Variovorax paradoxus: one gene and its partner. The protein of the gene in region 1 interacts with the protein of each later gene in a pairwise test. Links are inferred from orthologs where the notes say so. Each region holds a gene or a part of one and is shown in the gene's direction. Other genes may lie near its edges.

Region 1 (3,559 bases):
CTGCTCAAGGCCAATGGCGCCAAGCGCGCGCTGCTGCTGCCCGTGTCGGCGCCGTTCCATTCGAGCCTGATGAAGCCCGCCGCCGAAGCGCTGCGCGAGAAGCTCAGCACCATCACGCTCGCCGCACCCCAGATTCCGGTACTCAACAATATCGATGTGGCCGTGGAGACTGATCCGGCCCGCATCCGCGAAGCCCTGGTGCGCCAGGCCGCGGGCCCGGTCCGCTGGGTCGAAAGCGTGCAGGCCTTGAAACTGCGCGGTGTAGCCGCCATCATCGAGTGCGGGCCCGGCAAGGTGCTGGCCGGCATGGTCAAGCGCATCGCCCCCGAGCTCGAAGCCGCGTCGGTGTACGACCCGGTAACGCTCGCGGACACCCGACAACTGCTCGCCGCCTGAACGACGCAAGACCCGGACACTTCTTCTTTTATGAGCATTCCCAAATTCGAAGGGCAAGTTGCCCTGGTCACCGGCGCAACGCGCGGCATCGGCGCGGCAATTGCGCTCGAACTCGCGCAGCGCGGCGTCAAGGTGGTCGGCACCGGCACCACCGATGACGGCGCGGCAAAGATCACTTCGGCGCTCAGCGCCTTCGACGGCCGCGGCCGCGCACTCGACGTGAACGACGGCGCTGCCGTCGAGGCTTTGATCGATGAGATCGTCAAGGCCTACGGCGCCATCCACGTGCTGGTCAACAACGCCGGCATCACGCGGGACACGCTCGCCATGCGCATGAAGGACGACGACTGGGATGCCGTGCTCGACACCAACCTCAAGGCCGTGTTCGGCCTTTCGCGTGCCGTGATTCGCCCGATGATGAAGCAGCGCTACGGCCGCATCATCAGCATCACCAGCGTGGTGGGTGCCTCCGGCAATGCCGGCCAAGCCAACTATGCGGCCGCCAAGGCCGGTGTCGCGGGCATGACCCGCGCGCTGGCCCGCGAACTCGGCAGCCGCAACATCACAGTCAACTGCGTCGCGCCGGGCTTCATCGAGACCGACATGACGGCCAGCCTGCCCGAGGCGCAGCAACAGGCGCTGCTGCAGCAGATTCCGCTGGGCCACCTGGGCAAGCCGGCCGACATCGCGCATGCTGTAGCCTATCTGGCCTCGCCCCAAGCTTCCTATGTGACGGGGCAGGAGCTGCACGTCAACGGCGGCATGCACATGTAAGAGCCGCAAGGCGCAATCTTTCCCCGTCCCGGGCGCACGGCAAATGCCACAATGCGCCCGGCTAAAATCCACCTATTACCTACAACCCTCAGAGGGAACCAAATGAGCGATATCGAAGCACGTGTCAAGAAAATCATCGCCGAGCAACTCGGCGTGGAAGAGTCCCAAGTAACGAACGAAAAGGCCTTCGTGGCCGACCTCGGCGCGGACTCGCTCGACACGGTCGAACTGGTGATGGCACTCGAAGACGAATTCGGCATCGAAATTCCGGATGAAGACGCCGAGAAGATCACCACGGTGCAAAACGCCGTCGACTACGCCACCAAGAATCAAAAGGCCTGATCGGGCCAGCTGTCACTGCGACGGCCGGCGGCGCTCTTTTCCAGCCCCGTACGCGCCGCCAGCAGTTGTTCAGCGCTTCCAGAAAGGTTTGCCGGCATGACCAAACGCCGCGTCGTCGTGACCGGACTCGGTTGCATCGCTCCTGTCGGAAACACCGCAACCGAATCCTGGGCCAACCTGCTGGCCGGGAAGTCGGGTATTGCGAACATCACCGCGTTCGATGCAAGCGCCTTCGCCTGCAAGTTCGCCGGTGAGGTCAAGGGTTTCGACATCACCCAATACATCTCGGAGAAGGAAGCGCGTCACATGGACCGCTTCATTCATCTGGGGCTTGCCGCTGCCATGCAGGCTGTGCAGGACAGCGGACTGCCGACCGGCGAAGCGCTGTCCTATGAAAAAGCCGTGCGTATCGGCTGCAACATCGGCTCCGGCATCGGCGGTCTGCCGATGATCGAAGAAACGCACGGCGAATACGCGAACCGCGGCCCGCGCCGCATTTCGCCGTTCTTCGTGCCGGCGTCCATCATCAACATGATCTCGGGCCACGTGTCGATCAAGTACGGCTTCAAGGGCCCGAACATCGCCGTCGTGACCGCCTGCACCACCGGCCTGCATGCCATCGGCACCTCGGCACGCATGATCGAGTACGGCGATGCCGACGTGATGATCGCGGGCGGTGCCGAGTCGACCATTTCCCCGCTGGGCATCGGCGGCTTCACCGCGCCGCGCGCGCTCAGTACGCGCAACGACGATCCCGCGACGGCCTCGCGCCCGTGGGACAAGGACCGCGACGGCTTCGTGCTGGGCGAGGGCTCCGGCGTGCTGGTGCTCGAAGAGTACGAGCATGCCAAGGCGCGCGGCGCCAAGATCTACGCGGAAGTGGCGGGCTTCGGCCTGACGGGCGACGCGTACCACATGACCGCGCCCGACGTCGACGGTCCCCGCCGCTCGATGGCCATGGCGCTGGCCAACGCGGGCGTCAATGCCGACGAAGTGCAGTACCTGAATGCGCACGGCACCTCGACGCAGATCGGCGACCTCAACGAAACCAACGCGGTCAAGCTCGCCTTCGGCGATCACGCGAAGAAGCTGGTCGTGAACTCGACCAAGTCGATGACCGGCCACTTGCTGGGTGGCGCGGGGGGCATCGAGTCGGTGTTCACGGTGCTTGCACTGCATCACCAGAAGAGCCCGCCGACCATCAACATCTTCAACCAGGATCCGGAGTGCGACCTCGACTACTGCGCCAATGCGGCGCGCGATCTCAAGATCGACGTCGCGGTCAAGAACAACTTCGGCTTCGGCGGCACCAACGGCACGCTGGTGTTCAAGCGCGCTTGAGCCTTGCTCTTTCATGCACAGCGCGCCGTCGGTGACCTATCCGGTGGGGCGCTCGCGCGGCGCAACCCGAATCCTGATCGCCACCTGGGCCCTGGGCGCCTGCTGCGCAGGGCTGTCGTGCTATCTATTCGATAGTGCCGGCTGGCGCCAGTTGCTGCTGGTCCTGAGTGTCCTGTTTTCCGGCGTCGCGGCAGCGCTCGGGCTGCGAAGCGACGGCGCTGGCGTCTTGCACTTCGACGGGCTCTGCTGGACCTTGACGGGGACCGACCGGGGCCGCGCCGTTCATGCGGCGCGGGCCTCCGTTGCGCTCGATCTTCAATCGCTGCTTCTGGTCCGGCTGACCCAACCCGGCCGCGCGGGACGATGGATATGGATCGAGGAGCGCGCCATGCCCGAGCGCTGGCGCGATCTGCGCCGGGCGGTATATTCGCGCCCCCCGTCGGCCTCGCCGGCTGGCGAGCCTTGGCCCGCGACCGCGCCCGCCGATGCGCCCTGAATCTCCTCGATGACAACTTCTCCGCCGCCAGTGCCACCGGACTCCGGCTTGACCGAGGTGTCCGCCGAGGCGCCGCGCCCGGGCGAGGTCGACCTTCAGCTGGTTCAGCGCACGGTCGCGGGTGACCAGAAGGCCTTCGAGCTGCTGGTCATCAAATACCAGCGCCGGATCGAGCGCCTGATCGGGCGCATGGTGCGCGATGTCGACCTG
Region 2 (4,237 bases), 2.1 Mb from region 1 along the record:
TGCTGGCCTCCCTGAAATGACCGAAGACAACAACAACAAAGCAGCCGGTGCCAAGCCGCGCCCGGAGCGCCAGGTGCGCACCGGCCTCACCAGCACCGGTGCACGCAAGGCTTCGGCCAAGTCGAACCGCAGCCGCGCGCGCGAGTTCGCGCTGCAGGCGCTCTACCAGCACCTGGTGGGCCGCAACGACCCGACCGACATCGATCACTTCACGCGCGACCTCGCGGGCTTTCACAAAGCCGACGCCGCGCACTACGACGCGCTGCTGCACGGCGCCATCGAAGGCGCCGAGCAGCTCGACGCACTGATCCGGCCGCTGCTGGACCGCAAGTTCGAGGAGATATCGCCCATCGAACACGCCGTGATGTGGATCGGCGTGTACGAGTTCCAGCATTGCCTCGACGTGCCGTGGCGCGTGGTGCTCAACGAATGCATCGAGCTTGCCAAGGAATTCGGCGGCACCGACGGCCACAAGTACGTGAACGCCGTGCTCAACGGCCTGGCGCCGCAATTGCGCGCCGCCGAAGTGGAGGCCGACCGCAGTTCCGGCAAGGCCAGACCGTGAGGAGCGCCGCCCGGCCGCCCGAAAGCGCGCAGCGCCGTAGCTTGGGGGTGCAATGAGAATTTCGGCGCGCGCGCAGCGCATCGAACCGTTCTATGTGATGGAGGTTGCCAAGGCCGCCGGCGTGTTGGCGCGCGAGGTGGCGCATACCGACCGGCCGATGATCTTCCTGAACATCGGCGAGCCCGATTTCACCGCACCGCCGCTGGTGCAGGAAGCTGCGGCCCGCGCGGTGCGCGCCGGTGCCACGCAGTACACCCAGGCCACCGGGCTCGACCATTTGCGTGAGCGCATCAGCGGCTGGTACAAGAGCCGCTTCAATGTCGGCGTGCCGGCCCGCCGCATCGTGGTGACGGCCGGTGCCTCGGCCGCGCTGCAGCTGGCGTGCCTGGCGTTGATCGAGTCCGGCGACGAGATCCTGCTGCCCGACCCGAGCTATCCCTGCAACCGCCATTTCGTGAGCGCAGCGGACGGCACGGCCGTGCTGATTCCCACCACGGCCGAAGAGCGTTTCCAGCTCACCGCCGCCAAGGTGGAAGCCGCGTGGACCGACAAGACGCGCGGCGTGCTGCTCGCCTCGCCTTCCAACCCCACGGGCACCTCGATTGCGCCCGACGAGCTGCGACGCATCCACAACGTGGTGTCGCAGCGCGGCGGCATCACGCTGATCGACGAGATCTATCTCGGACTTTCCCACGACGACGCTTTCGGGCAAACGGCGCTTGCCATCGACGACAACGTCATCAGCATCAACAGCTTCAGCAAGTACTTCAACATGACCGGCTGGCGGCTCGGCTGGCTGGTGGTGCCCGAAGCGCTGGTGCCTGTGGTCGAGCGGCTCGCGCAGAACCTTTTCATCTGCCCGAGCACCGTGTCGCAGTACGCGGCACTGGCCTGCTTCGAAGACCCGAGCATTGCTGAATACGAGCGCCGCCGCGCCGAGTTCAAGGCGCGCCGCGACTGGTTCATTCCGCAGCTCAACGCACTCGGCCTCAACGTGCCCGTGGTGCCCGACGGCGCCTTCTACGCCTGGGCCGACTGCACCGGCGTGGCGGAGAAACTCGGCATCTCCGGCAGTTGGGATTTCGCCTTCGAAACCATGAAGCGCGCCCATGTCGCCGTCACGCCCGGCCGCGACTTCGGCACCGCCGAAACCGGCAAGTTCGTGCGCTTTTCCACCGCCAGTTCGATGGCGCATCTCGAGGAATCCATCGAACGCCTGCGGGCCATGATCGCGAACCCGGCCCGATGAGCTACGCGTTTCCGATCCGCGTGTATTGGGAAGACACCGACGCCGGCGGCATCGTGTTCTACGCCAACTACCTCAAGTTCATGGAACGCGGCCGCACCGAATGGCTGCGCTCGCTGGGCGTGGAGCAGCGAAAGCTGCGCGAGGAAACCGGCGGCCAGTTCGTGGTGAGCGAAACGCAGCTCAAATACCATCGCCCCTCCCGCCTCGACGACGAACTGCTGGTTACAGCCGACCTCCGGCAACTGGGCACGGCGTCGTTGATAATCGGACAGCGGGTGCTATCAAAAACAGAGCAAGAGCGAGCGGGCGCCGCGGCACCCGTCCTTCTGTGCGAAGGCACCATCCGCATCGGCTGGGTGGATGCCACCACATTGCGCCCCGCGCGCATTCCGACCCAAGTTTCGGGAACCCTCGAGCGCTCCGGCGGCTCCATGACTCAACCTTTCAAGCCATGAACCAAGACCTCTCGATCATCAATCTCCTCCTCCACGCGAGTTTCGTGGTTCAACTGGTCGTGCTGCTGCTCGTGATCGTTTCGATTGCCAGTTGGGCCGCGATCATCCGCAAGTACTTTGCACTGCGCCGCATGCGCGCCTTGAACGACGACTTCGAGCGCGAGTTCTGGTCGGGCACCAGCCTCAACGAGCTGTTTGCCTCGGCCGCGCAGAACGCCAAGTTCGCGGGCCCGATGGAGCGCATCTTCGCTTCCGGCATGCGCGAGTACCAGAAGCTGCGCGAGCGCCACGTGAGCGACGCCAGCACGCTGCTCGACGGCGCCCGCCGCGCCATGCGCGCGAGCTTCCAGCGCGAACTCGATGCGGCCGAACAGAACCTGTCGTTCCTTGCCACCGTCGGTTCGGTGTCGCCGTACGTCGGCCTCTTCGGCACGGTCTGGGGGATCATGCATGCCTTCACCGGCCTGGCCGCGCTCGCGCAAGTGACGCTGGCCACCGTGGCGCCCGGCATTGCCGAAGCACTGGTGGCCACGGCCATCGGCCTGTTCGCCGCCATTCCGGCGGTGGTGGGCTACAACCGCTTCGCGCGCGAGATCGACAAGATCGCCATCGCCCTCGAAACCTACATCGAGGAGTTCTCCAACATCCTGCAGCGCAACCTTTCGGCCAACCCGGCCGCGGTGGCATCGGCAGTTTCGGCGGCTCCGGCCAACCGCTGATCGGAGTCCCAGCGCATGCCCGCCGTTTCATCCCGGGGCCGAGGCCGCCGCACGATCAACGAGATCAACATGGTCCCGTTCATCGACGTGATGCTGGTGCTGCTGATCATCTTCATGGTCACCGCGCCGCTGATCACGCCGAGCGTGATCAACCTGCCTACGGTCGACCGTGCCAACAAGCAGCCCGACAAGCCCATCGAGATCGTCATCAAGAGCGAAGACGAAGTGCAGATCAAGAAGGACCCGACCACCGGCAGCGGCGGCGTGTCGATCCCCATGACCCAGATCGGCTCCGCGGCCAAGACCGCCCAGGGCGGCGACGACCAGCGCCCCGTGGTCATCAGCGCCGACAAATCCGTCAAGTACGAAACCGTGGTGAAGGCGATGAACCAGCTCAAGCGCAGCGGCATCGAGCGCGTGGGCTTGTCCGTCACCACCACGGGCGGCAAATAAGGCATGTCGCTCGCCCTGGATCGCCCCGAGTTCGCACCACCGCCGCAGCGCGGCACGCCGCGCGCGGTGCTGCTCGCACTCGTTGCGCACGCGCTGCTGATCGCGGCGCTGACGTGGGGAGTGCGCTGGCGCAGCGACGCCGACGAAGGCGCCGTCGATGCGGAGCTGTGGTCTTCCACGGTGCAGCAGGCCGCGCCGCGCCTCTCCGCACCGCAGGCCCCGGCGCCCGCTCCCGCACCTCCGCCGCCGGCTCCCCCGCCGCCACCGCCGCCGCCGCAGGCGAGAGCCCCCGAGCCGGCACCGCCGCCGCGCGCACCGGACATCGCGCTCGAGCGCGAGAAAAAACTCAAGGAAGAAAAAGAGCAGAAAGAGCGCGAGCTCGAGCGCCAGCAACAGCAGCGCAAGAAAGAACTCGAAGCCAAGCAGCGCGCCGAAGACGAAGCCGAGCGCAAGAAGGCCCAGCAGCAAAAGCTCGCCGAAACGAAGAAGCAGCAGGAAGCCGAGGCCAAGCAGGCAGAGGCGAAAAAGGCCGAAGCGGCCGCCAAGCAGGCCGCCGCCGACCGCGCCGCAACGCTCAAGCGCATGCAGGGCCTGGCGGGCGCGAGCGGCAGCGACGATTCCAAGGGCACGGCCCTGCGTTCGTCAGGCCCGTCGAGCGGCTATGCGGGACGTATCGCCGCGGCAGTGCGGCCGAACATCACCTTCCCCGATGCCGAGACGGTCAACGGCAATCCGGCGGCCGAGTTCGAAGTGAGCCTGGCGCCGGACGGCACTATCGTCGGCGTCAAGCTGAGCA

What was found. The genes of interacting proteins can lie anywhere in the genome.
Region 2: the proteins of acpP (region 1) and QFZ42_RS07810 interact in binary tests that used the Escherichia coli proteins (3 or more experiments, as listed by UniProt). The link is inferred for Variovorax paradoxus from one-to-one orthologs.

Annotation. Positions count from the first base shown.
Region 1 is NZ_JAUSXG010000001.1:3,774,321-3,777,879, reverse strand. What follows is about bases 1-2,892. They hold acpP (acyl carrier protein), read left to right. Parts: upstream 1-1,272; coding sequence 1,273-1,512; downstream 1,513-2,892. Other genes in these bases: QFZ42_RS18145 (hypothetical protein), read left to right, coding at 2,867-2,892; fabF (beta-ketoacyl-ACP synthase II), read left to right, coding at 1,609-2,853; fabG (3-oxoacyl-ACP reductase FabG), read left to right, coding at 427-1,170; fabD (ACP S-malonyltransferase), read left to right, coding at 1-396. In the rest of the region: more of QFZ42_RS18145, read left to right, coding at 2,893-3,349; RNA polymerase sigma factor RpoE, read left to right, coding at 3,359-3,559. UniProt on the Escherichia coli protein: Carrier of the growing fatty acid chain in fatty acid biosynthesis.
Region 2 is NZ_JAUSXG010000001.1:1,681,755-1,685,991, reverse strand. Bases 543-3,539 are described here. They hold QFZ42_RS07810 (YbgC/FadM family acyl-CoA thioesterase), read left to right. Parts: upstream 543-1,810; coding sequence 1,811-2,269; downstream 2,270-3,539. Other genes in these bases: QFZ42_RS07795 (cell envelope integrity protein TolA), read left to right, coding at 3,445-3,539; QFZ42_RS07800 (ExbD/TolR family protein), read left to right, coding at 3,004-3,441; tolQ (protein TolQ), read left to right, coding at 2,266-2,988; QFZ42_RS07815 (pyridoxal phosphate-dependent aminotransferase), read left to right, coding at 618-1,814; nusB (transcription antitermination factor NusB), read left to right, coding at 543-565. Also shown: ribH (6,7-dimethyl-8-ribityllumazine synthase), read left to right, coding at 1-20; more of nusB, read left to right, coding at 17-542; more of QFZ42_RS07795, read left to right, coding at 3,540-4,237.